DNA from 2 places in the Desulfosporosinus acidiphilus SJ4 genome. Region 2 is predicted to be linked to the other one. Evidence: riboswitches for the same ligand, from Rfam matches in the RefSeq annotation. Region 2 holds a riboswitch; the other holds the start of a gene.

Region 1 (16,626 bases), 110 kb from region 2:
TGCTGAAGGAAGGCAGGATTATCGAGAGAGGAACTCATGCCGAACTTTTACAGCACGAAGGGGCATATTGGGAGTTATGGAAAAGAGATCGATTCATTAATTAAGATCTAAATGATCAACTTAGGTGAAATCAGAATAATCTTTAGCTTAATCTAAGTTTAGTACAGAATAATTAACGCAATATTAAGGGTGCCCAAAATAATGAGCTGTCAAATTCAAATAAGGATTTGGCAGCTCTGCTCATGATTTTCCTATTCTTCAATCTCGGCATTGTCAGATTCGGTTTGTCTTAATAACAGGTCCGTTTCGTTCACGGGCAGAGATTGAACAGTTTTTAGTTTGCGTACGATGGTTCGGGATTTTCGAGTTGCGGTGTCAATGGTATTGCTTGCTTCTTGAAGTTTTCTTTGCGTTTTTTCGAGAATTTCAACAAACTTGCCAAATTCCGTTTTTACGGCACCCAGCAGATTCCAAACTTCACTTGACCGTTTTTCAATGGCAAGGGTTCGAAATCCCATTTGTAAACTGTTAAGTAAGGCGGCAAGTGTTGTTGGCCCGGTAATGATGACCTTATATTCTCGCTGAAGAATTTCACATAAACCGGGACGCCGCAAAACTTCGGCATATAAACCTTCCACAGGCAAAAATAGGATGCCAAAATCTGTCGTGTGGGGAGGAGCGATATATTTATCATGGATACTTTTGCCTTCCGATTTTAGGCGAGCTTCCAGAGATTTTCCGAACTCTTCAATGTGTGGGATATCCACTTGGTCTTGTGCTTCCATTAATCGTTCATAGTCCTCTAAGGGGAATTTGGCATCAATGGGAAGCCAAAGAATACTGTCCTGACCATCGCGGGCCGGCAGTTTAACTGCAAATTCAACGCGGTCATTGCTGCCAGGCTTCGTCGCCACATTTGTAGCATATTGCTCCGGCGTAAGTACTTGCTCAAGCAAATTACCCAGTTGAATCTCGCCCATGATTCCTCGGGTTTTTACATTGGATAAGACTTTCTTTAAATCCCCGACACCGGAGGCTAAGGTCTGCATTTCGCCCAACCCTTTGTATACAGCTTCGAGCCGTTCACTGACCAATTTAAAGGATTCCCCTAAGCGTTGTTCAAGAGTGGCGCTGAGTTTTTCATCGACAGTGGCGCGCATTTGATCTAACTTCTGTGCGTTATCTTGTTGAATCCGCGAAAGTCGTTCTTCTACAGTTTGACGCAGTCGTTCCATTTTTAAATCTGTGGTTTTGGTAAGAGAATTTAACTGTTCGGAAAAGATATCCAATTGATTGCGCTGGAGAGAAGCTATTTCTGCCATACGTGCTAAAACAGAATTATTAAAGGTATGCACCGTTTGGCTAAGTTCTTCACGCACTTGACGGGAATTGAGCATAGATTCTTCTCGGTTTTTGGAAATTTCCCCCTGAACCAACCGCTCGCTGCGTTCGAGGCTTTTCTCCAACAGCTCAAATTTGCCGGTAATAGGAGTCAAGGAATTTTTAGAGGTGCGCAGCAACAAGAGAATTAACAAAAGGATTGAAATAGATACAAGAACGATTAGGGTTATAAGCATTGGGTCGACCATCAAAATGCCTCCTGTAGTTTAAGTCTTAATATTACATTAGCACATTTGACGGACATTTTTCGTAAAATTTTCGTGAAGTCGTTAGATTTCAAAATCAAAGGATAACAAATTGAAAGATTTGTACTTGCTTAAACCGAGTGTACATCGTTGAAAACAAATTCGCTATTAAGTCTATTCTGTTTCAAAGGGCGTCAGTCATTAAGTGTTGACTTTGAAATTTGACCATGTTAGATTAAGGAAAAGTGGATAAATTTGAAAGCGGGGGAGCTGGAGAGGCCGGCTGAGATTGAGACCCTAAAAAGTCTGAGACCCTAAAACCTGATCTGGATAATGCCAGCGTAGGTAAGCAGTTACTCTTTTTATGAAAATATTAAGAGCTCAGATCCTAGGCAGGGTTTGAGCTCTTTTTCTCTGGCAAATAGTAATCCTAAGGGAGGAAAATCATGAAAAAGGCATTAACTATAGCCGGCTCCGACAGCAGCGGAGGGGCAGGGATTCAAGCAGACTTAAAAACTTTTTCTGCCCATGGCATTTTTGGGATGAGTGTTATTACGGCTGTAACTGCTCAAAACACCCAAGGCGTCTTTGCGGTACAAGATATTTCAAGAGAGGTGATCGCTGCACAAATTAAGGCGATTTTTGAAGACATTGAAGTTGATGGATTAAAGGTCGGTATGGTTTCACAAATATCGACCATTGAGATTATAGCAGAATTATTGAAAGTTTATGCGCCGAAGAATATTGTTATAGATCCGGTTATGGTATCAAAAAGCGGCTACCATCTGCTAAACCCTCAAGCAGAGCTAACTTTAATTCGTGAACTTTTGCCTTTAGCAACTGTCGTAACCCCTAATATTCCAGAGGCTGAGGTTATGACAAAAATGACCATTCAGAACCTTACCCAGATGGAGAGTGCAGCAAAATACATATATCAGATGGGGGCTAAAAATGTTCTTCTCAAAGGCGGGCATCTCGAAAACGATTCAACGGATATTCTTTACGATGGTCGGAACTTTAAGTATTATACTTCACAGCGTGTAAAGACAAAGAACACTCATGGAACTGGCTGTACTTTGTCTTCTGCCATAACATCCAATCTTGCTTTGGGCTATCCGTTAAGCGAAGCTGTCTCGCTGGCTAAAGATTACATTATAGAAGCGATTGAACATTCTTTGGATATTGGGAAAGGTGTTGGACCTACTCATCACTTTTATTCACTTTACCAAAAAGCGGGATTTAATAATTAATACTGCGAAACGTATGTAAGGAAAGAGGAGCGATAAAAATGGAACTGCGTGAAAGAATCATGACCAATTTTAAATTGATTAAGGAAAATAAACCTTTAATACATCACATAACTAACTATGTGACGGTAAACGATTGTGCGAATATTGTCCTTGCCTTGGGGGGCTCCCCGGTTATGGCAGATGATCAGGCGGAAGTTGCAGAAATGGTCGGGATTGCTTCATCATTAGTTCTCAATATCGGGACGTTGAACTCCAGGACCATCGACAGCATGCTGCTTGCCGGAACGCGAGCCAAAGAGTTGGGGGTTCCCATTATCTTAGATCCGGTTGGTGTTGGAGCAACAAAGCTGAGAACGCAAACTGCTCAAAAATTGATTGAAGTCCTTACCCCAGAAGTTATAAGGGGAAATATGTCCGAAATCAGCGTCATAGCAGGCCAAGAAGTTGCTATCAAAGGCGTAGATTCGTTGGCTGATGAAAATAACAGCAGTGTTGTTGCTAAAAAACTCGCCTTCACTCTCAACTGTGTTATTGCTATCACAGGAAAAACCGATGTTGTGTCTGATGGACAACAAGTGTGTAAATTGAACAACGGTCACCGGATATTGGCTGATGTTACCGGGACCGGCTGCATGACAACTTCCTTAATCGGAACCTTCTGCGGCGTGACAAAGGATTATTTTGCTGCGACAATTGCGGGAATCACCTGTATGGGATTAGCGGGGGAAATTGCTCATGCCTCTCTCCACCACGGAGAAGGAATTGGAACGTTCCGGGCCCGTTTGTTTGACAGCATCTATAATCTGACTCCTGAATTACTTGCCCAAGAAAGTAAGATCAGTTATGAGTAAAATGAAGGCGGATTATAGTTTATATCTAGTTACGGATAGGGTGCTCTTAGGCAGTCGAGATTTAATTCAAAGTGTTGAACTTGCCATCCAAGGCGGAGTTACCATGGTTCAGCTTCGGGAAAAATCAGTATCTACCGGAGAGTTTCTTAACATAGCTTATGAGTTAAAAGACCTAACATCACGCTATAAAATACCGTTGATCATCAATGATCGTTTAGATATAGCACTGGCAGTCAATGCCGAAGGATTGCACGTTGGTCAAGATGACCTTCCCATGAGTAAAGCAAAAGAACTATTTCCCGATAAAATAATAGGGGTCTCTGTCAGCTGCTTAGCCGAAGCTCTTCTGGCTGAAGAACAAGGGGCAGACTATCTTGGAGCTGGAGCCATATACAGCACTTCAACAAAAGCCGATGCTAAACTTGTCAGTCTTCATGAGCTTGAGCTTATTAAAAAGTCTGTGAAAATCCCGGTGGTTGCCATTGGCGGAATCAACCAGCAAACTATTCGGCAAGTGATGTTTGCTAAGATAGACGGTGTTGCCATTGTATCAGCTATTCTGGCTCAAGATGATATTTACCAAGCGGCTCATGATTTTCGCAAACTTCTTGCAAGTTCATAAAGCCTAGTTTTCATTCTAGTTAAGAAATTTCGGGGACACTATATAATATTAACTCGAAAAACCAAAAGCGGGTGCAAATAGCCAAAGTCGTTGCCACTTTACTACCTAGTCTCTTGGGAATTAAGCTTGTGGAGTTTTAAAGTGTGCGATATACTTGAAAACAATATACATTATAACAATGAATCAAGAAACATATCAGTAGTATAATAAGGAGGATTTCATATGCTCAAAGGGAATGTGGCTCTAATTACTGGTGGTGGCACCGGTATCGGAAGAGCCATCGCTCTGATACTTGCTAAAGCCGGAGTTAATATTGCAATTAATTATTCCCGCTCGGAAGCGGATGCTTTAAAAACGAAGGCTGAGGCAGAAAGCTTGGGTGTTCGTTGTTCTACTTACCGTGCAGATGTAGCGAATGATCAGGAAGTTAGAATCATGGTCAAGAAAGTCATCAATGATTTTGGGAAATTAGATATTCTTATCAATAATGCCGGTATGACGCACTTTGTAGATCATGTTGACCTTGAAGGGTTAAAAGACGAGTATTGGGATGACATCATGGGAGTTAATGTCAAAGGAACGTTTTTTTGCTCCCGCGCAGCGGCCCCTGAACTAAAAAAAACCCGGGGATGTATTATTAATATGGCATCAATTGCCGGTCTTACGGGGTTAGGCAGTTCTATTGCATATTCCGCATCGAAAGCAGCCGTTATCAGCGTAAACAAATCTTTAGCACGTGTATTAGCCCCTGAAGTAAGGGTTAATGCGGTTGCCCCGGGAATCGTGCAGACCCGGTGGGTAGAGGGAAAGGATGAACATATTGCGCACCTGGCCGCAGGCACTCCTCTTGGCCGAGTAGCTGCGCCGGAGGACATTGCTGAAGTTGTTTATGCTCTTATCGCTCATGCCGGTTTTGTAACAGGGCAGACGATTGTCGTTGATGGAGGGAATTTTATTTAACTAAATGCTCTTGACAAGAGAATAAAACTGATTATAATAGAATTATAAACAGTAAATAAAACGATTCGGTTAAATTCTTGTTAGGGCATTGCTAGGTAACGTTTCGATTCCTCGGAAGTTTCAGCATTGCGGTATTACAGATGCTGAATTCGATGGATGGTAAACTACCTATGCAGGTAGTTTCTTTCAGTTTTATGAAAGCTTTCCCGCAAAGTTCCTCCGTGTTACTCTGTTTTCGTAAGTCCGCGTGAATTTTCTTTGGTAATCAGTTAATCATTGATTCAGCTTAGAAATTTAGTCGAGATTTCAGAGGATTGTACCCGGAACACAATTAATCAGAAGTAGTGGAGGATTTGTCGAGATTAGTTTGCTAACCTAACTTAATTTGGTTTATAGTCTGTATGGTTTGAGAATGTTAAAAATTAATCCAGAGCCGTTTATCCATTAATTCTAGGGGAACTTTGCGGGATTATTTACTATGAAAAAGGCCACTATAAAGTGGCCTTTTTTACCTGTTAGAAAGTATAACTTCCAGTTGTATACTGCCATAGTTCCCTAATCTTACCACGAGGCAAACCCCTTCTCAATATTGTATAATGTAGTCGTAAGGACAACTGTCCTTAAGTCTTTTTCATGTATATCCTCTTTGTCCCTCCGGGACAGCATAATCGGAGGGAACCTTTTAAAATTAACGATTGTGCAAATGCAGATGTTCTACTAACAGTCTCTAAGAGGATATTCTGAAAAAATTTAATTTGGATGATGTCCAAATGACTGCAAATAAGCCTGCCCCTTGGCAGGCTTATTTGCAGTCATATTATACTTCCCAATTATGTTAAATCTGAATAATAGCTTTATAAAGTGGACAGATCATAAATGGATCAGGTAAAATAAGTTAAACTATATCCCGAGTTTGGCGACATATATTTCCAATCCCTTGCGGCGCAAGGGATTCAGGCCTCACCTCTAAATATGTAGTCCTAAATAATTAGCAAAATAAATCAAAAATATACCTAATTATAGGTATTTGTGATATAATATTTGTAGTCCTAATATATTGCTCTTGGAGGCTACAAATGTTTCTAAAGAAAGTTACCATTAAAAAAGAAGGCAAAACCTACAGTTACTACAAAATTGTTGCTTCTTATCGAGATAAAGATGGAAAACCCAAGCACCGTCTCATTCAAAACCTTGGTGTTTTATCCGACGAGGATGCCACAAGGATGAAAATGATTCTTCAGGTTCAGCAGGATGCTGATCTTTCCCTTACTAAGAGTTCCGATATCGTAGTCACAAAGCATTGGATGTTTCTACCCATCCTTCTATTACATTCGCTGTGGGAGAAATTCAACTTGCATCGCTTTTTCTCTAATGGCTTGCTTACAGAAGCGATGGTCCTCAATCGTTGTATAGAACCTCGAAGTAAAATCCATGTCATGGAGTGGGTTCAAGATACGGTTTTACCAGCAATACACCGTAGTTCAGCCAAACCTTCTGATTTTGCTGTTTATCGTGAATTAGATGATCTGAACAAGCGGGAATCTGCCTTACAGGCTCATCTCTATCAGCAACTTCTGCAGTTTGATCCTTCAGTCGGGGAAGGCTTTTTCTATGACATTACTTCAACTTATTTGGAAGGTAGCAAATGTGTTATTGCCAAGCTGGGTTATTCGAGAGATCACCGCCCCGACTTGCAACAAATTGTAATCGCATTAATGGTTACTCCTCTTGGTTCTCCTTTCTATTGGAAGGTGCTTGAAGGTAACACTCAGGACGTCACCACGCTGCCTGACGTGGTCAAAGAATTGAAAAAACGATTTGGTTTGACTCGATGTCATCTTGTATTTGATCGAGGCATGGTGTCCGATGATCATTTAAACCTTCTTGAACGGCAAGAACTCACCTATTTGTCGGCAATGGACAAGGATGAGATGGCTAGCCACTCGCTATTCAACGAATTCATGCCAGAGCCTGCTTCAAAAGATGATTATGAGCAGATACTAGCACTTCATGAATTTCAGCCAACGGATGAAAATCAGTTTTTTTATACACGTGAGGGGCAAATTGATCAGCGCCGATTCATTTTCTCTTTTGATGTTACTCGATTTTATGAGGACATTGAATCAAGAGAAAAGCGAGTAGCTCAGGCCATGGCTTGGATCACGGAGAAAAATGACAGTCTGGCGGTTGCCAAAAAGTCGCGTAATAAGGAAACGATTGAGCGAGATATCAAGACAATGATTGCTAAACGAAAACTCAAATCGGTACTTCTCGTGACTGTTACGCCTATTGAACTGACAGTAACTAAAAGTGATAAGACGACACGAATTGTACAATCTTTCCGATTATCGGCCGAGATTGATAAGAACAAGGAACAGCAGAAAAGGCGATTGGACGGAATAACCTGTTTTATTACGAACGATTTGAACATACCACAAAGGGATGTGATTCAAAAGTATCGAGAGAAAAATAAGATTGAAGAAGCTTTCCGCGAGATGAAATCACAGCTTGCTCTACGCCCTATCTATTTGACACGGCCAGAACGTGTAAAAGCCCATGTGAGCATATGCATTATAGCTTACTTGCTGATAAACTCAATCGAGATAATCCTCAGGAATTCAGGAATCGCACTATCATCTGAAGAGCTACTAAGGCAGGTAAGCAGTTGTCAATTAAATCAGGTTGGCTTAAAAAGCTCTACCCAACGTTCTCTAACTATTACGGAGATGACGGAACAGCAGGAACAATGGGTCAAATTGTTTCATTGCGAAAAAATGATGAAACCAAAAGTGATCAACCAATTTGATGATTTCTTACTGAAAAACACGTTGTAGTGACAAAAATTAATTTACACATGGTCTAAAGCCTTGCTACGTCCAGTACTGGTAAAAAATGTCGCCAAACTCGGGCTATATAGTTTAATTAGGAAGGTGAATTTCATGAGTATACATATTGGTGCTAAACAAGGTGAGATTGCAAGTACTGTTCTTTTGCCAGGCGATCCATTGCGGGCAAAGTTCATTGCGGAAACGTTCCTCAAAGATGTTGTTTGTTATAATGAAGTCAGAGGAATGTATGGATTTACAGGAACCTATCAAGGAAAACGTATCTCTGTGCAAGGAACAGGTATGGGGATGCCTTCAATATCAATTTATGTCAACGAACTTATTACTGAATATAAGGTTCAGAATTTAATTCGCATTGGAACTTGCGGTGCCATGCAGGACGATATTCACCTAAAAGATGTCATTTTGGCCATGAGTGTATCTACGGATTCCAGCATGAACAAGCTTAGATTTAATAACATGGACTATGCTCCAACGGCTGATTTTTCCTTGCTTATGAAAGCTTATAATAATGCGCAAAAATTGGGAGTCCAGGTTCGGGTGGGAAATATATTAAGTACCGATACGTTTTACGGCGATGACCCTGATGAATGGAAACACTGGGCTAAGTTTGGAGTTTTGGCAGTGGAAATGGAAGCAGCAGCCTTATATACGTTGGCGGCTAAGTTTAAGGTAAAAGCACTTGGGATTATGACCGTAAGTGATAGTCTTATTACCCACGAAATCACAACCTCCGAAGAGCGGCAGAAAACTTTCCGCAACATGATCGAGATCGCTCTGCAAACGACCTTAGAACTGGATGTTTAATCAATAGGATGATTAATTGCAAATTTCTTTGATCTTGTTGTATGTTTCAAAGGGGGTTAAATTCAATGCCCTTGGATAATCCTTTAGAAGTATATAAGTTACTCCCAAAATCAAATTGCAAACTTTGTGGCTTGGCTTCTTGTCTGGCCTTTGCATCTGCCATAATCAAGGGAGAAAAACACCTTACAGAATGTCCTCATTTAGATAGGAAATTCATCGAGGAAATTGAAGGGAAAATCGTTCGGCAATTGACCCAGGAAGAGCAACTTAAAAATGTCCTTGAACCATTAAAAAAGGAAATTAGCAGAGTAGATTTTTCTAAATCAGCAGAACGATTAGGAGCCGGTCTTTCAGGAAAAAAACTGAGTATTAGGTGCTTGGGAAAGGATTTCACAGTTGATTCTGAAGGTAATGTAATATCTGACTGCCATCTCAACGTTTGGGTTATAACACCGCTACTCAATTATATCATTCAAGGAGCGGGCAATGATCCGACCGGAAAATGGGTTCCCTTCAGGGAATTAAGCAAGGAGACAGTATGGAATAGTTTCTTTCATCAAAGGTTTGAAAAGCCTTTAAAATTGCTTCTAGATGCCCATCCGGATTTGATCGAAGATATGATATATATTTTTAGCGGAAAACCAGTTAAAGCTCACTTTGATTCAGATATTTCCCTCGCCTTGTATCCATTACCTAAAGTGCCTATTCTAATATGCTATACTAAACTAACTGAAGACCTTGAGTCAAAAATCAATGTATTTTTTGATGAAACTGCAGGAACAAATCTTCATATAGATTCCATTTATCGACTATGCATGGGCCTTTTAGTGATGTTTCGAAAAATTTCCTTACGACACTTAGGCTCTCCAAGAGACGGAGTTAGTGTAATTTAGCATAGCTGATCAATTATTTTATTAATATGAAGGTTTTAAGTTTCAACGCCATCTATGGAAGGGCGGTATGTTACCTCATACTTGGGAATTGTACCGCTGTGCGCTACGAATAATGTTGTTAATTACAGTCTAGGAGGGGGAAATATGCCAAAATTGTCCAAAGTTCTTTGGTCTATCGCAATTTTTGGGGTGGTAATCACCATGGCAGCCTTCACCTTCGGAATCATCTTAATAGGAGTTATCATGGTAGGAGCAATCGGGATTTTGCGCTTATATTGGAGAAGAAAATATTCCGGACTGTTTCACAAACCTTCGAAACACTTTTCCACGGGTGAAGTTATTGATATTACTCCTGAATATAGATCAGACAATTTAAGATTGAAACCATAACATAAACAGCCGCCTCCTTTCATGAGGCGGCTGTTTATATGAACATGAGCTTGCGAAATTGATAGACAAGATTAACGAACTCTTCTGAATGGCATTCGAGGAGCGTATTGTACCCTGTTTGAAAAGTCATCATAGGAACTAATACCCTTTTTCGCTAGGAAACGCTGCATGCCGTTTGGCATGGGTCGATTTACTTGATTTAAAAATTCAGTATTTTCCCCTGCATCCGTACTGCCGAGTTCTCCTCCTTGATTCAAGACGCGATTTCTTCCAAGAAACATCTTTTGGCACCTCCTTATTAACCAATATATGCCAATATCCTGGGTTTGTTTTATTCAAGCAAAAAATAACTGGAAAACATTTAAGGACAAATTAGTTGCAATAACAACTAATCTGCTTTATAATCTAAAAAGGTTGCTATTGCAACTAATCTAAAACTAATCATGGGTCAATGATTTAAGGTGGGGGTAAGTTTGAAAAATGAGTATTTAATCGGCCGATACATTTCTACCCTTTATCGTTATGGTCAGTCCTATTCAACAAAAAGGTTAGAAACTTTAAATATTGGCAGTGGATATGGGTTGATGATGAGACTTTATCGCCAAGATGGTCAAAGTCAGGAAGAGTTATCTAATTTCTTAAAAATTGATAAAGGAACAACTGCAAAAACTCTTAAGCGGCTTGAAGATGAAGGCTATTTACTAAGAAAAATTGACGAAAAGGATAGGCGTGCTTATAAAGTTTTCCTAACGCCTAAGGGTTACAGCGTTATTCCCGAAATCCAAAGTGTAATTATGGATTGGGAAAACCTTATCACTTCTGGTTTTAATGACGAGGAAATTCGTAAGGTTGAAGCGATTTTACGTAGAATGGCTGAAAACGCAGCAAATTACAAAATAGAACTTGAAGAGAAAGAGCGTGAGAAAAGTGGATTATAAATGGAAAGCCTTGTCATGTACTTCCCTTGGAGCCTTGCTTTCTGTGTTGAGCAGCAATACGCTAATTATTGCCCTGCCTGATATCATGAAAGAATTGCATGCCAGTATGAACTCCATCATTTGGACTGTCATGATCTATATGTTAGTTATAACTATTCTCGTTCCCTCCATCGGTAGAATTGCTGATATGATAGGACGAAAAAAACTCTTTGTCAGTGGATTCGTTATTTTTACCATTGGTTCCCTGCTTTGCGGGTTTTCCCAAACTGCTTGGCAGCTTATTCTTTTTAGACTAATACAATCTATCGGCGGGGCGTTACTTTTAGCTGTGAGTACTCCTATTGTTGCAGATGCTTTTTCCCGGGGGGAACTTGGCAAGGCCCTGGGGATAAACGGTATGATTATCAGCGTTGGTTCAGTTATTGGTCCGATCTTAGGAGGGGCATTTGTTACTATTGGCTGGAGATGGATCTTCTATATTAATCTCCCCATAGGGATCATAGGAAGCATTTGGGCATGGTCACAGATAAAAGAAGTTGAGCGGCTTCCTCAAAAACAATCCTTTGACTGGTTAGGAACTATATTCTTTACCATTGGCATGCTAGCTTTATTAGTTGCTCTAACTTTAGGCGGATTTAAAGGTTGGTTGAATCTCTCAACATTAGTCCTCTTTGCGTTGGCTCTTATTTTTATGGTTGCGTTTGTTCAAATTGAAAATAAAATTAAAGAACCCATGCTGGATTTAAGTCTCTTCAAAACAAGGATCTTAGCGTTTGCTCTAACAAGCAATCTGTTAAATGGGATAGCGCGAGGAGCTGTTACCTTCTTGCTGGTATTTTACTTTCAAGGAATTAAAGCTATAGATCCGGTGATGGCTGGGATTCTCTTGTCGCCTTTTGCTGTATCCATGATGATAATGGCTCCGATCAGCGGAAAACTCTCTGATCGTTATGGTTCGAGGGTTCTCAGTTCTCTGGGCTTACTCATCTCAGCTTTAGGACTTATCGGTATGGTGGAAATCAAAGAATCCACGTCGATTCTCGAATTAGCCATTTGGATGTTTATTGCCGGACTTGGTTCAGGGATGTTTTTCTCACCTAACACCAGTGCCATTATGGGAGCGGTAGCTCCACAAAGAAGAGGCATCGCAGGTGGAGTAAGAACGATGATGAATAATGCAGGTAGTGTAATCAGCATGGCTCTTTCAATGGCAATTATATCTTCAAGCATAACCCCGGAGGCACTGCAGGGCCTTTTTGCCGGCACCCAAGTTGGCTCGCAAGGGATTGCCGTAGCTCAGTTCATTGGGGGATTAAGAACTGCATTTGCTATTTCTTTTGGCATGAGTCTACTGGCCGCCATTATTTCCTATATGCGCGGCAGTGAATCTTCGACGTTGGTTTCGGAAAATATGTAATAACTATTAACGAACGTTACAGCAAATAACTCCGCCTGATTGATTTTTCAGGCGGAGTTATTTTTACGGTAAGGAAGTATAACTTTCGGTTGTATACTGCAAGAAGAGTCAATACGTGCGAAGACATTGACTTCATCTTCTAGCCTAGGTCAACGAGGAAGCCGCAGGCCAGATGGCCAAGTGTCGAGGGAGCAGGTAAGGATTTCTTTATCACTGTTTTTACTGATTCAGACTTAGTCTGCAGCCCATTCCATTGCCGCCTCCCATGCCGAAACCATTTCCTCCGCGCCCCATACCTTGACCGCGATGGAGACCTGAACCATTGCCAAGTCCCAGCCCGTAGGTTTTTCCGAGAGCATTGCCTGTTCCATCACATACAGCCTGATTGTTTTTAAGTGCTGTATAGATTTGATCAGCCTGCTGTTGTGTTAATTGACCGTCCTGAACTTTTTGATCCAGGATAGCTTTTTTTTGTTCTAACATTTGAGCCTGGAATTCTTCCAGTTTTCCTGCGTCTTTGGCTATTGTTCCGTAAGTTTTGCCTGAAGCCCTTTCTTGGACTACGTCGGACACTGATTTGCCGGTTACACTGGCGGCTATGTCGGCAGGTGTCTTAGTGATGACGGCTGCATAGGCTGTTCCGGCACCCCCTAACATCACTGCCATTGTTGCTGCAACTAGAATTTTTTTAAAGGTTTTCATTGTTCTGCACACCCTTTCAATTATATTTACAGTGATAAGATACAAATAAAATGTGGCAAAATTATGACAAAAGTTTGAACCTCTTATGACATGAAAGGTGCCACAAATATGTCACAATCAAACGGTTAAATAATGGTAAAATAGACTTGGAGTAGGGGGACGAATATGAACAAGTTTCTTTTAATTGCTGACGATAATGAGAGTATTGTCGATATATTAAAAAGTTACGTAAGTAAAGAAGGTTATTATCCAATTGTGGCGCGTGATGGGGAGGAAACTCTTTCTAAGTTTGCCGAGTACCGGCCGCTGCTTATCTTATTAGACGTTCTGATGCCTAAAAAGGATGGTTTTACAGTTTGTCGGGAAATACGCCAAAACTCAAGTGTGCCAATTATCATGATAACTTCGAAAGGTGAAGACGGAGATCGAATTATGGGGTTAGACATTGGGGCAGACGATTACATAGTAAAGCCTTTTAGTCCCGGTGAAGTTATGGCCCGAATCCGTGCAGTTCTAAGAAGGCTCGACATTTCAGAAGAACTAAACAACGAAATTATTGAGTATCCTGGTCTTGTTATAAAACTTTCAGATTACGAAGTTCTAATTGAGGGAAAGCCCATTTCTTTAACTAAGAAAGAACTCGAAGTTCTATGGATCTTGGCTTCAAACCCGGGAAAAGTTTTTTCCAGAGATAATCTCCTGAACAGTGTTTGGGGATACGAATATTTTGGCGATGCTCGTACCGTGGATACTCACATTAAACGCTTAAGAGCTAAAATGAATGTTCCTGCGGGTCTTCCTTGGGATATCAGGACAATATGGGGAGTCGGCTATAAATTTGAGGTTAAGCATGATTAAAAATAAAATAGTTATCAAATTAACCATTAGTTTGGTTCTAATAGTTACTATCTGTATGATTGCCATTGGCGTATTATTTATGCAGCTTTTTAAACAATATGCCTTTGCCAGTCGGGAAAAGGCAATGCTCACCAGTGCGCGCAGCGTTGCGTCTGTGGCAGCTGAAGTAATTGGAGACTCTAAGGATAAGTCAATAGGCCCTAACAACCCTCTGAGGGGTTATGGCGCCTATCTACGTTCTCTTGATATTATAACTGACTCTCAGGTTTGGATCACTGATAATACTGGCCTGCCTGTTGTAATCTCCGGTAATATCCCAGGGCAGGGAATGGGTCAAGGCAGAGGATTTGGATATGGGGCTAGACAGGGAAACAATAAAGGGAGTGGTTTGGGTCAAGGTTTCCTAACGAATACTGAACCGCTTCCCCAAGAGGCCGAAAATGTGATCCGAAATGTCCTAAAAGGCCAAGAATCCATCAGTGAAAGCTTCAGCAGCATCTATAGGGAAGCGACCATTACGATTGGTGTTCCCATTTTCGATGATCATAATTTGGTGATAGGTACAGTCCTTTTACATACTCCGGTAACAGGAATAACCAGTGTCCTTAATAAAGCCACCGGTATATTAGGCGTCAGTTTATTGGGGGCATTTTTACTCGCTGTAGCCTTGGGCGTATTTTATTCAATCCTCTTTACCCGTCCTTTAAAAGCCATGAACCAAACCGCTGTTGAAATCACAAACGGCAATTATAATGCCAGAACGGGAGTGGAGAGAAGTGATGAGGTCGGACAACTCGGGAAGTCTCTTGATCTTATGGCCCAAGAACTTGGTTTAACCATTGACGAACTATTCCAGGAAAAGCAAAAACTTAATGATATCTTGTCCAGTATTTCCGAAGGAATTGCGGCATTCAACTACAACTTCGAACCGGTAAGTACTAACGCAGCCCTTGCGGGAATCCTTAACCGGATCTTACCTTACTCTGTTGAAGATGTTGACAAAGACTTTAAAGCTTTAGGAATCAAACCTGAAATCGCTCAAGTGTTCGAGAAGAAGCAAACCATTCAGATTCTTAAAAACTGGTCAGATAAGATACTTCAATTTACTATTTCCCCCATCGTCGATAAGCAAGATGCCGTAACCGGGTGTGTTGCCTTAGTTCATGATATCAGTGAAAGTGAGCGGCTTGAACAATTGCGTCGTGATTTTGTAGCGAATGTTTCCCATGAATTTCGTACTCCCCTGACCGTAATCCGGGGGTACCTTGAAGCAATAAACGATGGAAACATCGAGACTTGGGAAGATATACAAAATGTTCACCGAAAGATACTTTCAGAAACCCATAGTTTAGAACGATTGGTAAAGGATCTTTTGGAACTTTCTTACCTGCAATCCGGTAAAGCTGCCATCCATCGAGAGTGCATTCATTTTACAAGCCTTTTAAGCGATACCTTAAAGAGCCTGCAAAGTCTGGCTGATACCAAAACAATAAAATTAGCCTATTCAATTAAAGAAGAAGTGCCTCCTTTTCTAGGGGATTATGACCGGTTACGTCAGCTCATGATTATTTTCTTGGATAACGCTATTACCCATTCACCCAATAATACTTCTATTTTCGTCGAAATCTCTCTGCTGGCTAAACAGGAGCTGATCATCATAATTGATGACGAGGGATATGGTATAACTGCAGATCAATTACCGCATATTTGGGAGCGTTTTTATAAGGGAGACGGATCTCGAACCAGCAAAGGGACTGGGCTCGGCTTAGCAATTGCTAAAGCGTTGATAGATCTCCAAAACGGAAGGATAGAAATCCAAAGCGAGCCGAAGAAAGGCACGAGGATCACAATTTGTCTGCCAATTGAACTTCCTTCTGATTTTAATGTTGACTAGCTGTAGAATATTTCTGTCACGAAGCGCAGAGGCTAGCTCAGTATTATGAAAATCTATTAGAAAGTTCAGAGGTGGATTCATGGGAAAAGTGATTATTGTTGAAGGAAAAACTGATAAACAGCGTCTCCAGCAAATTTTAGACGAACCCGTAGAAATAGCATGTACCTATGGAACGATAGGTGAGGATAAACTAGACGAATTGATCTCCGAATATAGCGAGGATGAAGTCTATGTTCTTTTAGATGCTGATTATGCGGGCGACAAAGTTAGACGCCTATTCAAGCAAGACTTTCCTAATGTTCGCCATTTATATACTCACAGAATGTATCGTGAAGTAGCAACAACTCCTTTTCACGTATTGACCCAGATCCTTGAAGGGGCTCACTTCATAGTCAAACTTCCGGAAGAGGCGGACTGCAGCAACGAATGTTAAAAAAGATGGGGGATAGGAGCGAATGGAGGCATAATTAAATAGACTTATACTTATTGATTGGGCGGCCAACTTAGCCATATTGACTTTCTAAACAGAAAAATGTGCTTCTTTGATGGTGTTTTGATTAACTGCTTTGAAGTTAAGGCATTTTAAAGTCACATCATTACAGTACTCCTTCC
Region 2 (16,626 bases):
AGCCGCCTTGCAGAAGCATAGCCTAATGCCGCATGACGCCCGGAACGGGGAACGGGAATCACTACATCAGCATCTATGGGATATTCTCTGGCTAATTCTTGCCCCATCCAAAAGCGGCTTTTTTCGACATTAATACTATCAATTGTGCTGGCTGGGTGAGCGAAATAAATATACTCAAATGCACAACAACATGTTTTTGACGTGTTAACTACTTGATGTGATTGTATCCCGGTTTCATTAATAATTATCATCTCTCCGGGAGCGATATCTCTGATAAAAGTTGCGTTAATTGATTGAAGGGCAAAGCTTTCAGAGGCTAAACAGTAAGCCTTTCCTAAGCGACCTAAGCAGAGCGGCCGGAGTCCAAAAGGATCTCTAATGCCAATTAAGGCATTGTTCGTCATGACAACTAAAGAATAGGCCCCGTATAATTTATTTAATGCGTTGCTAATTGCATTTTCCAAGGAAGAAGCTTGTTGATTTATTAAATGTAGAATTACTTCACTGTCTGCTGTACTCTCAAAACGATGACCGGCCCGGGTCAGAGATAAACGCAATTCTTGGGCATTCATGATATTGCCGTTATGAGCCAAAGCGATTTCTCCAAATTGTGTGGAAAGAGTTAACGGCTGGGCATTTTTGATGTGATTCGAGCCGGTTGTCGAATAACGCACATGGCCAATTGCACTACTTCCATGTAGGCTGTCGAGAATTCCATCGTTAAAGACACTGGTAACGAGTCCTAAAGCTTTATAGGTTTTCATTGAAATTTTGTTAGATATGGTTATTCCACAGGATTCTTGTCCTCGATGTTGTAAAGCCCTTAATCCAGAAAAAGCCAAACGTGCAGCATTATCTTCAGACCCCAAAATGCCAAATACTCCGCATTCTTCCTTTGGTTTATCATGTTCGCAATTCATGTGGAAATCCTCCCAGACCAAATAAAAAACAGCTTACCCGTTGGTAAGCTGTCGTTTTGACTCATGTAAACTATGCTTCAATGAATGTAAGTCAATATTAAACGATTTGCTTTCCTACGCTGGTATTAACCAGATCAGGTTCGAAGGGACAAGAGCAATAGCTCTATCTCAGCCACTTTTGGGCACCCCTAGCAATTAATTTTGTTTTATTATACAACGTCATACTTAAGAAGTAAATGTAAACGTATATATCATTAAAGAGTTAAGAGATAGGATTTTGAGGAAAATGGCAGATTATTTTTCTGGCTCGAATGAACAATGCACATGCTTGATCTTCCATGCCTCTATGTTCCTTTCCAAATACATTGTTGTTCTTACTGCTGGTTTAGGAAAACTTTTATACCTTGCATAAAAACATACACACGCAGCTCTTTCTGTTTTAAAATAATGAATGTTTTCCATTATCAGTTCTTCAACTGCTCCTGATTCGGTTTTCTTACCATTTTGAAAAAAATCTCGCAATAATTTTAGATGTTCATCTACAGAATATGTATCATTATTTTTGTGATTATCATAATATACTAATTCGCTGTCATCATCAGGATAAAATAACTTTAATCTTTCTATATTTCTTTCTAGAAAGCACTTATCATATTCTTTTATGAAATTATTCAGTTCATCATCTTCAAGTTTATCCAACATTTCTTATTCCTCATTTTACTTTCAGTGTCCGCAGGTACGCCTTTGCTTCGTCACTGATTCGGTAGCTCTCAATCGCTTTCTGAATAGTTTTGTTATGTGTCCACTTCTCCAAGCGTTGTTCTTGAATATATGGCAAAGATGCTTCGTACTGCTTAGCCAATGCCGTTGCGAAATACCAGGCGATCATCATGTTGACATAGTATTCATCCGACCGGGTAGCCGCCACAAGCTCAAGCATCTCCGTCCGGAAAGAATCATCGAGATAAAAGCTCATCAGCATTCCAATCCCGAAGCGCACTGTATAGGTTCGGCCGGATATCAGCCAGACATTGATTTTTTCGTAGAGCTCAGGCAGATGCTTTTTAAATATCTTTGGAGAAATTAAATCACAGGTTGCCCAGTTGTCTATGTACGGCAGAAACTCTTCAACGGCGGCAACGGCACCCTCATATTCCTTGATCGTTTCGATGAGGAAGCCATGCAGGTTATTTTCTTCATAATACGCGTGCGGTAGGATTTTAAGAAACTCCAAAGCCTCCGGCGTTTTGGAAAATTCCCGGGCTAACTTCCGTAGATCCGGCGTACGGACGCCGATTACTGTATCCGGGTTTACCGTCGGCATGAGTTTGCTGGCAAACTCTTTGTATTTCAGATCCTGCAGCTCGAATAACCGTCGTCGGATTTTTTCTTCTATCCCATTCATATCGTTTCACCTTTCCTCAACTAAGTATTATTAATTGGAATCAATTAGCCTTCTCCTGTTCGGCTTGCCGCTGTTTTGTTCATCAAATTTCTTCTTCCCAAACATTCCGGTGGTGAGTTTACTCTTTGAGGTTAAAATTTAAGAGTGCCTTCTGTATAGATTCAAGAACATCCAAGACTCTTTTAAGTAGATTCCCCTGAAAAAGTCGGTTAAAAAATACTCGTTTTAAACTCGTCTGGAAACAACATAGTTTTTAAGCTTTATACTCAAATACCCCTTGCCATTTCTCGGTTTCCTCTAAATCAGGGCCGCTATTCGTCTCAAATTGTAGGTTAATATCCCAAATCCCACCCAGGTACTTACACCTTGGTGGCCTCGGGACAGACTTCTCCCTAGACCATATTTCCGTTTCAAAATGCTTATGGTACCTTCTCCGCCAGCTCTCCAAGCTTGCAATCGTCGGAACCATCTCTGCTTTTCGTGAGATGCCTGTGCTTTACTCTTCTTGCCCTTTTTAGGCATCGATATTCGTTTGATTCCTAGGTCAGTCAGTTCTTTTTGGTTCTTACCGCTGCTGTAACCTCTGTCGGTAGCGATTGAATATGGCACTTTTCCTGTTTTAGAAATATGACGTTTAACAGTTTCTACCAAAAGACTGTCATCACTAGGATTTCCAACATGAACTTTATAATCGGTTATAATGCGGTCTTCATTTTCTGTGATCTCTGTTTTATAGCCAAACTCTGTCGGACTCTTTAATTTCCCTTTTTGAATCGGCCGTGCATCTGGATCATGAAGACTAATCACTCGATTCGAAATGTGGGTGTTTCCGCCGTTGACTTTTAGTGTTTGATTCACAATTTTGTCGGCGGTGACTATGACCTTATCGAGTTTCTCAATCTTGCGTTTTGTAGTGTTGCTCATCTGCTCGCCTAGAGCTTCTTCGGCTTTATCCATAATCTGATGGGCGTTAGTCATAGTTTCAATGGCTTTATCAACTAATTTATCGGTAATCTTACGAACTTCTTCAACAGCCTGATGATTACGCCGCTTAAGTGTTTTACCGATTTCCAAAATTCGCTTCTTCGCTGAACGACAGCGTTCAATCATCTTGGGCATCGTCGAACCCGCAGTTTCTCGAAGGCTTTGAGCTTGGCGTGTTATCGATTTAATAGCATCGGCCAAGAGCTGAGCATCCGTAGGGTAATGAATATTGGATTCCGTCACCGTTGTGTCCGTGCGAAGTCTCCGGCTCCGAGTAATCTTGTCTTGAGAAGCCTTAACAACGAGAGCTTCATTAAGCTGTTCAACGATGTCTTCTCCATACTTTTGAGTCAGTTTAATCAAGGTCGTACTATGAGGAACTGTCGCATCTAAGTTAATTCGACAAAAGCGACGCCATTTAATGCTGTCACTAACCTCTGCAACGAGAGTTTCATAACCAAACTCATAACGGAACTTAAGGTACATGAGACGAAGAAAGGTTTCGACAGGAACTGTCGGTCGGCCAATACGTATATTCCAACGAGAAAGGAAAGGCCGCATAAATTTCTCATCATCCAGAAGTTCATCGATAGTCTTTAATTCCTTGCTTAGTTCTAGAACTTGCTCAGGTAAAGCAAAATCCCAAATAGTAAGTTGCTCATTGTGAAGACGTAACATTTTTTGACCCCCTGAAAGGATTTTTTCACCCTCTTGGAGAATCTAAAAACTAGGAATTCTCCAAAAGGGTAGTAGAATTTGGTTGCTTGTCACTTCTAAATTTCTACCAAATCCTTGGGAATTCCTTTTATTTTGGCCATTTTGAAAATATCGGTTAGTTTTTCAGGGGAATCTAAGTATGATTTCGGTAATAAATTGTTTTTGATCAGTCCTCCTCATGACCGGTACATTTATTTTTTCAGCTATTGCTTGCTCCGCTTTAAATACTACGGCGAAATAGACAACTCCTGGCTCGCTGTCTTCATTATGTAAATCAATAGTTGTGAAAGTCCCTGTTACCCCAATACTAAAATCAGCTTGAGTATTCTTCTGACCTGCTATAGCCATGGCCTTTGCACACTCTAAGCTATACACGCCGTATTTCTCAATAATAACTTCAGGAACTCCAATAGCAAGTTTTTGCCGGTTTGAATAAGTAACATACCCCCCTGGTGTGACATTCGATGCTCCTTCTACATCTGTAATCGAGGAAATAATATGTCCTCCTGTACAGCTCTCAACCGTTGTGATTGTCGCAGACAACTCGTTAAGCAACGCGACAACTCTTTCTGCATTCATTATAATTCTGCCTCCTAAATGATGTTTGAGGAATAGCTCCTCCCTCTCACAAACCTTTCTTTTGGGAATTAGGGAATTAATACGGATATAACTACTTAACTACCAGTATCGCACTTAATAATCATCATTTTAAGGCGAAAATACTTATATATTATAACTTTTTAATTATATCTCAACCAAGTAATATCGGCATAAAAAGATAATGACCTTTCCTGGAATTCAGATAAAAACATTTGAACATCTCCGATCAGACTGGTTCAACCTTAAGGTTCTTCTTCAAATGTAAATAATCGGGACTGTGCCAAAACTTGTTCCCCTCGCATTGCAATCTCACTTTTGCCTCCCTAATCACTAAAGAAAGGCGTTGTCACTTCACTATAGCAGTGAAATGATAACGCCTTTGGCTATTTTGCCCCACTTTTGGTTTTCTGAGTTAAGTTTTTACACAACCCCTTTTGCAGTGACTCGGCTGCCAGATTATTTTCCAGATGACTACGGTACTATCTGCCGGGGATCGGCATGTATGGTAATCCTCGACAGATTGTCATCAAGTTTAACAACTAAGGTCTGTACATAGGTGGTTTTATTAAATAATCCTTCATTTTTCCATATTCAAGAAATTTATCATATACTTTCATTTCTTCATTCATAAACGACATAAACAAATCCCTGATTTTTGGTGAAGTACTGTGAATAAAAGCCATATTATGTACCGGTAAAAATGCCTGAATACCACTTAATATCCGCCTGTAAATATATCTGTCTGATATCAATTCGGAACTTGACGTCTCTTGGACTTGTTTTGGTGGTCTAAGTGGCAAAGGTATACCGTAATTCAAAAGCTCCTTTTCTAATGCCTCTATATGTTTCATCAGAATTTTGCTTCCGTGATTAATGACTAACTTAAAATCAGTATCTTGTACTGAGCTGTTTAAAAGGTTAGTAATATACATGACATTGTATCTCTGCATCAAATGATTCCAGAGATGATAGACCTCGCTTACATTGATAGTTCTTTGTTTTTCTCGAAGAGATTTGTTCATTTCGGAAACTTTTTCAAGGGACTTTAATATCTCCATAGTCTCAACCTCATTTATTCTAATTATATGTACGATAGGCAGGTGGATGGTTTAAAAAGCCTTTTAACTTACCGTATTCCACTAGCATTTCCTGTAATTCAATGGTTAAGAGCAAGTGATTCTTTAGGCTTTTTCTAACATCTGGAGTGGTACTTTGCATAAAACCTATGCCCAGAACCGGGAAGAAAGCAGCAATTATCTCATAAAACATTTGAAAAATATCCCTATCCTTAACTGATTCCATATAAACTATTGAACTAACATCTGCCGGCGGCCTCATGGGAAAGGGCAAATCGTAATCGCGCATTATTATTTCCATATCCTCAATCCCTTTGAGAATGCCATCTTTTACCTTGCTTTTGATGATCTTCAAATCATTATCTTCAATCATATGCTCAAAAATCTGAATGCTTTCTAAAGCATCCAGCTTAGTGACTAAAACATCCCAAATATAAAAAACTTCAACCACATTGATAATTTCCTGTTTTTCACTGACTGATTTACCGATATCAGCGACTTTTTGGATTTTATCCATAATATCTACCATTTTTTATACTCCCTTTTATATCCTCTTCATCTTATTGTTACCCGATTCTTATCATTTATACTTATATATAAAGAGGACACTGCATCAATCATTGCAAGTGCCCTCTTTGTATAGTCTTCTATTTCTTTCTACTGTTTCATCATTGAGTCGTTCAGCGGGTGTCAAGAGATTCCAAGGATATTATGAAATTAATACACTAGTTAGAGCGAGGAATCATATGCATTTTGAAATCGGAAATTGGATTCTATAACAAATTTCCGATTTCAAGGTTCTTTAAAAGAAGCCCAAGAGGGATATCTTTAAGCGAACTCACACCAAGACAGGTCTTTGCCGCTTTGGTTAGTACCCGTAGATCATACCATCCGGGGTAAACCGGTTCGACAGGTTTTTCTAAGCCAAGCAGCCCATATACGGCCATCATTGCACTGCGGACCGAGTATTCAACGGTGAATACACAATCATGCGGAATTTCCGCAAACTGTCCGAGGAAACCGAAATTCCTACTGCCTGATGGAATCACATTCGGCCTGTCGCCTGCCACACGCGGCATAAACTGAGACGTGATATAAGGCATCATTGCCGGAATAACATTGACCGTGTGCGACAAAATTTCGGAAATACTGTCTTTGAGTCCCATGTGATAAAGCAGTTCCTCAAACATCTCACGTCCGGTACACTCGGAATAAGTTTTCCTGATATAGTCACCTGGTACATCCATGTTTAGTGCATATGCCCATAGAACCTTAACATTGTCAGGTTGACCGATAAAATGCGGATGTTTTGGCACAACCCAGCTCATCAGCCAGCTGGAATCCTTGATTGTAACCAGCCCCCCCATACCCGGTTTGTCACCTGTCAAATTCAGAATATGCGGGAACACGATATCATCGTCTTTTAAGGTTATTGTAAAGCTCATCCACTTTGTTTTGTCAATATTTGAACAGAATGCTTCCGGATGACCGAAATCCGGTGACTTTACGGCTATTTTCTCCCAAACGGAAAAGCAGCCCTTATCGTCCGATCGGTTAAGCGGAGCGGGAGTATTGAAATCCCCACGCTCAGTATTCTGAGTCATTGAACCGTTTGTGAAGAGAACAAGATCATCTTCGGTGACTGAAATCTTGCCGGTTTTACCGTCCTTGGAATAATGGACGCCGGTTGCAGTCTTCGTATCGTTGGAAAAATCGAAATCAATGTCGGTTACTGTATAGCCGTATGCAAACTGCACCCCGTTCTGTTTCAGCCATGTAATTAATGGCAAAATTAGTGAATCGTACTGGTTATAATCCGTGTGCAGGATGCCTTTCAATCGGTTCATTCCATCAATCAGGTGCATGAAACGTTCCATGTATCGTTTAACTTCAACGACACTGTGCCACGGCTCAAAGGCAAACATTGTAACCCAAAAATACCAGAAGTTAGTCTTGAAAAATTCGGGAGTAAAGTATTGTTCAATGGTAGTTGCTCCCAGCGCCTCTTCTGTCAGCATGTGAAGCTTCGCCAATTCCAGAGCATTTTTTGTGCTGAGACCGAAAGAAGAGAAATCCGCCGGAGTACCCTGCTTCTCTACCAAACGGCAGTGGGATTCAATCGGCTCATCGATATTTAGTTGATGAAATTCATCAAGTACACTGACCTTCGGGTCGGAAAGCGAGGGAATAAAACTAAACAGTTCGCTGAAACACTCAAAATGCGATTCGATTTCGCGTCCCCCGCGTGCAGTATACCCCTTTTCAGCCGTTCCTGCACCATCCATTGACCCTCCGAGACGATCCAGTGATTCCAATATATGAATATTTTCTCCCGGCATATGGGCATCATGAATCAGAAATGCTGCCGCAGAGAGAGAACCGATTCCGCCTCCGATAAGGTAAGCATGCCTTTTTTCAATGTTCTTTGGAGCCTTTGGATTGATTCTTTCATAGTTATACATAAAAAGCACTCTCCTTTCACGCAAGATATCTTTGGATGCAGACTTACTTAACCGATCCGAAAGTCTTGCTATAAAAAAGATAGTACAAATCAAAAGAGTGCTCAATGAACAAAACGGGATACGTGTGCAATAATTACACACATTATAGAAATTGTGTAATTTCAGCTTCTATCGAATTTTTTTAATGTATTTACAATGTTCCCACTCATCATTTGATCGATTTGCTTTAACATTTGCTCAGGAGTTTCCCGTAAATCCCTCTTTAGCCAGGAAATAAACACACCCATGAGGGCATTTGAATAAAATTCACAACATTCAAGCTTAATCTCTTCAGCCAACACCATGCTTTTAGAAATATCTTCTATTATCCTGAACAAAAATCGATAAAACACACGTTGCAGAAATGCTTCTAAATGGTCTCTTCCCAAGGAACGGTAAGTGTTAAGGCAGATCATGCGATTGTCTGCCGTATATTCTAAGATCAACTGCAGACCTTGCTGCCATTGGTCGAGCGTGCAGTATTGATCAACACCGTCGATTACTTCACGGCTAAAGATCCAGCCCAGCAGTTCATACACATCGTGAAAATGATTGTAGAATGTATGCCTTGTAAATCCACAATCATCAGTAATCATCCTGACATGAATCTGGTTAATAGAGTGGGACAACATAAGCTTTTTTAACGAATTAGCAAGTGCCGTTTGCGTAATTGCAGTGTTAGCCATATAATCCTCCGATGTAACACTTTTATAGAAGAAGTATTTCCGGGCCAGCCCCCTGGCAATGTGATGGGTTGTAGCTACCTTGGATTTGAATCATCCGAAATCACTTGATTTATGACTTTATGATAGCGTTTCGCCTTTTCTTCCATAAATTCAACTCTTCTCGTTGCCTCCTCCAATTGCTCCCGTGCAATCTCCTTGTATTTTAAAATAATTTCATAACGGAGAGGAATTGAAGAATCTCCTTCTAGGTATAGATCAACAAAGTGTTTGATATCCTTTATTGACATACCGCAATCCTTGAGATACTTCACCCTGATCAGCCAATTAAGAGATTCCTCGTCAAATATGCGATGATTATAGTTGTCACGATGTATGTTCGGTACCAAGCCCTTGTCAGTATAGTATCTGATTGTATGCTCTGTGAGATTAGTTTTTTGAGCTATTTCTTTGACTGTGTACAATTACTCTGCCTCTTCTCTGTAAAAACGCTTGACTTCGAGTTACTCGAAGGCGATAAAGTAAACATATCAAGAAAAGGAGGCGAAGTAAAGTATCTTCTCCCCCCGTAGTATCTTTTGCGCTGGATTGAGGAAGATTTGAAAAATCAATAGTATCTATATGTAGAAGAGCAGTTAGAGTCAGGAAGAAACTCCCCTGGCGAGCCGGAAAGATGAAGAATATTTATCAGATAAATTAAGGGAGGTAATAATAATGCGCATTATTACTCTTGAAGAGCATTTTACTTTTCAGGGATATATTGACAGATTTGGCAGACAATCCTTTCATAACAAAGATGAGCAACTGTGCGACCTAGACGAACGTCGAATCGCTGAAATGGACGCCGCCGGTATCGACATGCAGGTGCTCTCGCTGACCTCTCCCGGTACTGAGTCGTTAACGGCGGAGGAGGCGTTGAAAATCTCCGGCAGCGCCAATGACCTTCTGGCAGCGGCGATAGAACGTCATCCCAGCCGTTTTGCGGGCTTTGCAGCCCTGCCGGCAGCTGCTCCCGACCTCGCTGCCGATGAACTGGAACGTATGGTTTGCCAATATAGTTTCAAAGGTGCGGTGATCAATGGTCACATACAGGGCCGCTATCTGGACGACAGTTTCTTTTGGCCCATCATGGAACGGGCAGAAACGCTCCAGGTACCCATTTACCTGCATCCAGCGCCACCGCCGCAGCCGGTAATCGACGCCTACTATACAGGCAACTTCTCATCTGAGGTAACCCGTATACTTTCGTCGGCAGGCTGGGGATGGCATATCGAAACTGCTGTCCATATCCTGCGTCTTATTCTCAGCGGAGTATTCGACCGCTATCCCAAGCTGCAGATCATTATAGGCCACTTGGGCGAAGCTCTGCCTTTCATGATGCCAAGGATCGATCAAGTTCTGCAGCCGAATCTAACTAATTACAGCGCCCTATGGCAGCCTACCTAAGAGAGAATGTCCATTACACGTTTAGTGGTTTCAATTTTAACGCTGCTTTCCTGAATCTGTTGTCGGAAGTCGGCAGCGACCGCATCATGTTCTCGGCAGACTATCCTTACGGCTCAATGGAAAAAGGGCGAGCTTTCCTTTCTCAGCTGCCTGTCAGCGCCACTGATAGGGAAAAAATCGCTCATGGCAATGCTGAACTACTCCTGCGTTTGTAACAACACCAACTTGTTCGCTGATAATTTCCTACAAATAAGGTCTCCATCATCTTTTACTAGCTTCCTCAAAACCTCTGGTTTGTGATGCTCGGCGGCTATTTCCTCTTTAATATTTCCCTGCAATGAGTTGCTTATTGATACCATAAGAATTAGTATATAAGAGTATTCTCCGCCCCAGTCGCACGAATTAGTCCGAAAATGCATAGTTATTTCGAGTGAAAATGTAAAGAGGAAAAAAGAATGCAACAAACTCCGGTACTGGAATTGAAAAACATAAAAAAAACTATCAAGGGAAAAGAGATCATAAAACATATTGATCTCACCCTTTATCCTTCTCAAATCTTTGGTTTTCTCGGGCCGAATGGTGCCGGGAAGACGACGACAATCCGCATGATTGTTGGCTTGATCCGACCGACGGAGGGTTCTGTGACGATCTGTGGCCATTCTGTCGCCCACGATTTTGTTAAAGCAATGTCCAACGTCGGATGTATCATTGAAAGCCCTGATATGTACAAATACTTGACCGGGATGGAAAATTTGCTTCAATATGCCGCCATGAACAAAACAATAGGCAAGCAGCGTGTCCGCGATGCGGTGGAGATGGTTGGACTCCAACATCGGATCAATGACAAAATCAGCACCTATTCTCTAGGCATGCGCCAACGTTTGGGCATTGCTCAGGCCCTGCTTTCCCGACCTAAACTCTTAATTCTTGACGAACCCACAAACGGGTTGGATCCGGCCGGCATCACGGAGTTCAGAAATCTGATCCGCAGACTTGCTTACGAAGAGAGCATGACGGTCTTTGTCTCCAGTCATCTGCTCTTGGAAATACAGGAAATCTGCGATACGGTCTCAATTATTAAGCAAGGAACAGTCATCAAAACCGGCGCAGTCCAGGAACTCCTTCACGAGGACAAGATCGAGTGGCAGCTGAATGATCCACAAAAAGCGATCGCACTCCTTGATGAACATTGGAACATCAAGGCGGTTCAATTGAAAAAGAACACTGTCAGCGCCCGTCTCGGCGAACCATCCCTTGCCGAGATTAATGAACTCTTAATAAAAGAAGGCCTGGAACTTACCTACTGCTCATCAAAGCAGAATACTCTCGAAGAGCTGTTCCTCGGCCTTACAGAAGGTGATCAAATTGTTTAGCCTGATTGAAAACGAAGTCACTAAAATGATTGCTAAGAAGCGGCTTATGTTTGTCTTGATCATTTTGGTTATCTTGATCTCCGTCTTCGCCTATGGTCAAAACCGAACTTTGGCAAGGACCAAGGCGCAGCTCACACAGCGCATGGGGATTACGGCAACGGTTGACTGGCGCAAACTGGCGGAACAGCAGTTGATTGACATGAAAGGCAGGCTGGACAGCCCCTACATGGATGCTAAAAGCCAATCGTCTCTAACGGTAAGAATGCAGCAGCTGCAATATGATCTCAACAACAACATCAACCCCTTGGATCAGTCCGCCGCAAAATTTACGGCGACTTTCATGGAACAGTCCATCTTCTTATTCCTGCCCTTGCTTGTTGTCATATTGGCCGCAGATATGGTGTCTGGAGAATCCTCCAGCGGGACGATTAAGCTTCTCCTTGTTCGGAATGTTCCCAGGTGGAAAATCCTCCTAAGCAAATATCTGGCTTTGATCATTCTGGAAGTGGTAGTGGTCTTCTGTGCCTTTTTGCTATCCGCTCTTATCTCCGGCTTCTTCTTCGGTTTTGGCGGCTGGATGGCGCCGGTCGCAACCGGGTTTAAGGTCCTGGCCGGGAAATTGGACGCTTCCGGAGTTTTCAATGTTCAGGAGTGGCAGTTTTCTCTCATGGTCTACTCTTTGGCTTTCTTTGTAGCCGTCGTTGTGGGCAGCATCTCCTTTATGATTTCTGTCCTTGTCAAGAGCACGGCTGCTTCAATTGGGATTATCTTGGCCACCCTTATCGCTGGGAATTTCATTAGCTTCTTTCTTTCCGACTGGACCCTTACACATTACCTGTTCATGGTTAATCTGCGACTTACCGATTATTTGTCAGGAGCGGTCCAGCCGGTTGATGGCATGAACATGCTCTTCTCAGTCACGGTGCTCTTCGTCTGGGCCTTGGTGGCAACTTTCGTTAGTTTTCTTTACTTTACTAAAAAAGACATCCTTGTTTAGTCCAAATTGCAGATGCAGGGAGAAATTAGCATGCTTAAGAAGACGATCTGGTACTCCGTTTTCACAATAGCCATCGCCGGTATTGTCGTATTGGCAGGAGGGTTCTATCAAGCACTCAAGGTCACAACGGAAAATAGCCCCTTTCGGCCTGCAAAAGTCGCCATGACCCAAACTTCAGGAAGCCCAGCCAAATCAGAGCTTAAGAACACCAATACACTCCAACTCCTCATTCTTGGTGACTCTATCGCCAAGGGAACCGGTGATGAAAAAGGCAAAGGCTTCTCCGCTGATCTGCCACAAGCAATTAAAACTGACACTTCCAAAGATATCCTCGTCACTGATGCAGGAATAAACGGGTTGGAAAGCCAGGGACTGCTAGGACAGCTTCAGAACGGGAGACTGAACAAACCCGTTGCGGGAGCGAATTTTATTTTGCTCTCCATCGGCGGCAATGATTTAAGAACGATTCTCTCCTTAAATCCCCAGGCCCAAGAGGATGAATTCAAAATCAAAGAGGACAGTTACCTCAGCAACTTAAAACAGGCGCTCAGGATTCTCCGAAGTTCAAATCCTAACGCCTATATCGTTTTTCTCGGTCTTTATAATCCCTATGAAAAAACGACCACCGCGGAAGAGGTCAGCCTTTGGCAAGAGTGGAATTATAACACAGAGCTGCTCATCGAAAGCGATCACAAAGCCATCTACATTCCAAGTGATGACTTGATGAAATTCAATCTCGGCAAATATCTCGCTCCCGACGGCCTCCATCCTAATTCCGCCGGATATCTGGCTCTATCCGACAGAATCCGCAAGTCGCTTGAAAGCGTCATCGCGGGAACGTAAAGAAGACGGCAAAGCCTTTATGGTCTGTCGAGTTGTCAAACATGTAATGACAAATCCATGGCTTTGGCTTGGTGAGGCGCCTCTCCTTCTCAAACAGGCGTTCCAAAAGAGTCCCGGTCATGACCTCGATCTTGTTATAGTCGAAAGCCTCGGGGTAACCAACCGAGTCCAGGATCTCCCGGTTATGACGGTTCATTCCTCCAGATAAAATGCTTATCGGAAATTCTTACTTCGCTGCCAGATGAACTGTACCCCTACGGAATACGGGTTCTCCTGCATAACCAATTTTTAAAGCGGCGGCTATTTCCCGATCAATACAAACTAAGTCCTCTCTCCCCAAATCGCGAATATTATTTTTCCCCATTGCCTGGAGGGCCATAATCATTTCCTCTCTGCATGATTGGAAAAAGTTAGCCAAATGCCTGCTTCCTTCATCAACATCAAATTGATCAGCCAAGCTCCCGTTATAGAGTGCTAATTGAGGAGCAGGATTCTCAGGCAATGCTTTAATCATTTGACTTTGCAAGGAAGCGATAATCGCGATTGAACCGATGTAAACTGCATCGGCACCAAGAGCCAAAGCCTTGAGAAATTCTCCAGGAGTCCGCAATCCCCCTGCGGCTATAAGAGAAAATTGTTCCCTTTTTCCTTGTTTTCTAAGCCAATCAACTGTGCGGCTTATTCCAAAGAGAGTTGGCAATCCCATATCATCCTCTAATGTTAGGGCGGCGGCAGCGGTCCCTCCTTCCTGTCCATCAATCACAATGAAATCAGCCTTGGTCTGGCCGATTATCTCCAGTTCACGTTCTATGAAATGAGTAGCTGCGATTTTTATCCCAATAGGTACTTCATACGTTTTTTGGAGTTGATTGACTAAATTGATAATTTCCTCAGGAGAATTGACCCCCTTAAACCTTGCCTTCTTCCCAGAAGTTTCACCTGGTTTGACATGCCACAACTCACGTAAGTGTTCGTCCATTTCTTCATATTTCATTGAAGATTCGACTGCGCCGCCCCAAGCGCCTTGTCCTAGTTGTACTTCAATCGCATCTAATTGTTTGAGTTGCTCCGGAGTATTTAACCATCCGCCACGATTATACTGACCAACAAGAAATTTAGCAGCTTTCCTTTCTTCAGATGAAACAGCCGATTCTCCTGTGTTTGTGGCGGTACCGGCTAGTGCTGCTCCTTTTGCCAAAGCTTCTTTCATTTTAAGATTAAGTGAACCTCCATAAGACATGCCTGTAATAAGAATCGGCAGGTCAATTTGAAGGGGTCTTTTAGCATTTGGCCCAATAGTTACTTGCGTTTTGATATTTGACTGTTTCGCTGTCGGTAATTGAAATAGTTGACGGGGATTGAGGAGTAGTTTTTCCCAAGGCGAAAGTCGTAAGGGACTGCCCATAGGACGTTTTAGGGCTTTACCGGTTTCAGCCCTGATTCCAGTCTCGGCAATAGCTCTTAATGTAAGTTTTTCCATGATTGTCATCATTACCAGAGGGCTTTTTGCGTAGTCCTCAGTAACTATCTTCTCAAATAGACCGTCTGTAATAGGGTTAGCCATTCGCAATAACAGTTCATTTAACATTTTTGATCACTCCTAAGATTGAATTTGTGATTAATAAGCTGACCCAATTGCAATTCAAAGTGACTTCGATTGGATTTATCAAACCCAAAAGTAGTCATTTTAGTATTGTGTCGATACATTCTAATTTATGTGCAAAAGAAAGGGCGAATTAACCTCAAGATCAACCGCCACGATCAGAAATCATTTAGGATATTCTAATGTGACAATATTTTGTTTTACTTGTAACCTCAATGCTAGTGGATAAAACTCTCTTCAAAGAAAATAGGTAATTGAAACGGTACTAATGACGTGCCTTCTTATAGATGTTATTTACCTTTTTATCTAAGTCGATAGTGCCGCCATACAATGACTTCAAGATCTCCATATTATACATACCCTTAAAAAGGGTCTCGTTGGCCTTTGTGAACATTTGACTTATTTTAAGAAGATCATCTGGTTTCTGCTTTTTAAAATATAATGCTGCGTAACCAAATCCTTCGGAGGCCAGTCTAAATCCTGTAATATAGTCCCCTTTCACCAGCTCAATATTGGCCATCTCCCTGGTAAGAGTATACTTTTTGCCTCTTATAATGATCTCTTTTGAAAATTCAAGTTTAGAAATTTGGTTAGAAATTTCCTTAGTCTTCTTTTGAGAATCCTTCGACAAGCGTATTCCTTCTTCAATGGTCTTGGGATGGGCCGCATCATATTGATCCATTATCAACCTTCCTTGGTAGTCAAGGTTATATATTTTATCAGAAAAGTTCTTAAGTAATATAAGAACTTCTTGTCGATATTCTAATCGTTCCGGCAATTCTAAGTTTTGACCTATAGTATTTGCACTTGCCAAAAATGGCACTAAGGAAACTTCATTTACTACGTTTTCCCATGTCTGATTTGCGTTGACATTTCTGTTTTGCATAGACATTCTAAAAATGAAATAGCCTATAACGATTACAGCGAGAACTCCTAAGATTAAAACTTTTCTTTTCGTTTTTACCCCTCCGATCCATATGAGAAGCTTTCAAATCCGGCATTATTAGTTTTCTAAGACTAATTAAAAGTCTTAATATTGTTATTACCAGTGGGTTCTGAGTATTTTGCTTTTAAGGCTTCCAAATCAAAAATTCCCTTAAGGAAGTTTTCATCAGCCTTTCTAAATGAAGCTCTCATTTGGTTTAGGGCATTTGTATTTTGGCCGGCAATATAGGGTGGTACATAATCATAACCTTTTGATGTCAAAGTAAATCCCTTTACAAAGTTATCCTTAATTTCGTTGATGCTCCCTTGTTCATTCTTGATGTTGTACTTTTTTCCTTTAACAATTACTTCATTTGGAAACTCTATTTTCGAAATGTCAGCGGCAATCTTTGACATTCTGGCCTGAACGTTTTTCGAACGTTGAACCCCCTCTTGAAAGTTCTTGGGGGGAGATTCCATGAACTGAGCTATTACTAACGTTCCCTGATGTCGAAACGCATACATCTTCTCGGAAAAGTCCTCAATTAGCTTTA

Evidence for each region. A riboswitch is a leader RNA that binds a small molecule or an ion and turns the genes downstream of it on or off. The one in region 2 is predicted to bind thiamine pyrophosphate.
Region 1: another riboswitch for thiamine pyrophosphate. It lies ahead of thiD (bifunctional hydroxymethylpyrimidine kinase/phosphomethylpyrimidine kinase); the one in region 2 lies ahead of purF (amidophosphoribosyltransferase).

What each region holds. Positions count from the first base shown of each region.
Region 1 is NC_018068.1:2,463,436-2,480,061, forward strand. It holds gene cydC (thiol reductant ABC exporter subunit CydC) at 1-104, shown strand, start outside; gene DESACI_RS11260 (DNA recombination protein RmuC) at 252-1,589, opposite strand; TPP riboswitch at 1,840-1,952, shown strand; gene thiD (bifunctional hydroxymethylpyrimidine kinase/phosphomethylpyrimidine kinase) at 2,033-2,836, shown strand; gene thiM (hydroxyethylthiazole kinase) at 2,875-3,687, shown strand; gene thiE (thiamine phosphate synthase) at 3,680-4,309, shown strand; gene DESACI_RS11280 (SDR family NAD(P)-dependent oxidoreductase) at 4,532-5,269, shown strand; gene DESACI_RS11285 (IS1634 family transposase) at 6,346-8,103, shown strand; gene deoD (purine-nucleoside phosphorylase) at 8,209-8,922, shown strand; partial or broken gene DESACI_RS25675 ((Fe-S)-binding protein) at 8,988-9,110, shown strand; gene DESACI_RS11295 (DUF3786 domain-containing protein) at 9,171-9,815, shown strand; gene DESACI_RS11300 (hypothetical protein) at 9,960-10,205, shown strand; gene DESACI_RS11305 (hypothetical protein) at 10,277-10,486, opposite strand; gene DESACI_RS11310 (MarR family winged helix-turn-helix transcriptional regulator) at 10,679-11,143, shown strand; gene DESACI_RS11315 (MFS transporter) at 11,124-12,560, shown strand; gene DESACI_RS11320 (hypothetical protein) at 12,780-13,262, opposite strand; gene DESACI_RS11325 (response regulator transcription factor) at 13,428-14,120, shown strand; gene DESACI_RS11330 (ATP-binding protein) at 14,113-16,014, shown strand; gene DESACI_RS11335 (toprim domain-containing protein) at 16,094-16,447, shown strand.
Region 2 is NC_018068.1:2,574,768-2,591,393, reverse strand. It holds gene purF (amidophosphoribosyltransferase) at 1-920, opposite strand, end outside; TPP riboswitch at 1,015-1,120, opposite strand; gene DESACI_RS11835 (nuclear transport factor 2 family protein) at 1,215-1,622, opposite strand; gene DESACI_RS11830 (DNA alkylation repair protein) at 1,633-2,325, opposite strand; gene DESACI_RS11825 (ISNCY-like element ISDsac1 family transposase) at 2,623-3,987, opposite strand; gene DESACI_RS11820 (CinA family protein) at 4,150-4,605, opposite strand; gene DESACI_RS11815 (DUF3231 family protein) at 5,166-5,684, opposite strand; gene DESACI_RS11810 (DUF3231 family protein) at 5,704-6,231, opposite strand; gene DESACI_RS11805 (oleate hydratase) at 6,476-8,164, opposite strand; gene DESACI_RS11800 (TetR/AcrR family transcriptional regulator) at 8,326-8,889, opposite strand; gene DESACI_RS11795 (MerR family transcriptional regulator) at 8,964-9,350, opposite strand; gene DESACI_RS11790 (amidohydrolase family protein) at 9,601-10,332, shown strand; gene DESACI_RS25510 (amidohydrolase family protein) at 10,317-10,547, shown strand; gene DESACI_RS11780 (ABC transporter ATP-binding protein) at 10,788-11,705, shown strand; gene DESACI_RS11775 (ABC transporter permease) at 11,689-12,702, shown strand; gene DESACI_RS11770 (GDSL-type esterase/lipase family protein) at 12,733-13,545, shown strand; gene DESACI_RS24980 (hypothetical protein) at 13,565-13,753, shown strand; gene DESACI_RS11760 (FMN-binding glutamate synthase family protein) at 13,772-15,133, opposite strand; gene DESACI_RS11755 (hypothetical protein) at 15,414-16,034, opposite strand; gene DESACI_RS11750 (hypothetical protein) at 16,166-16,626, opposite strand, start outside.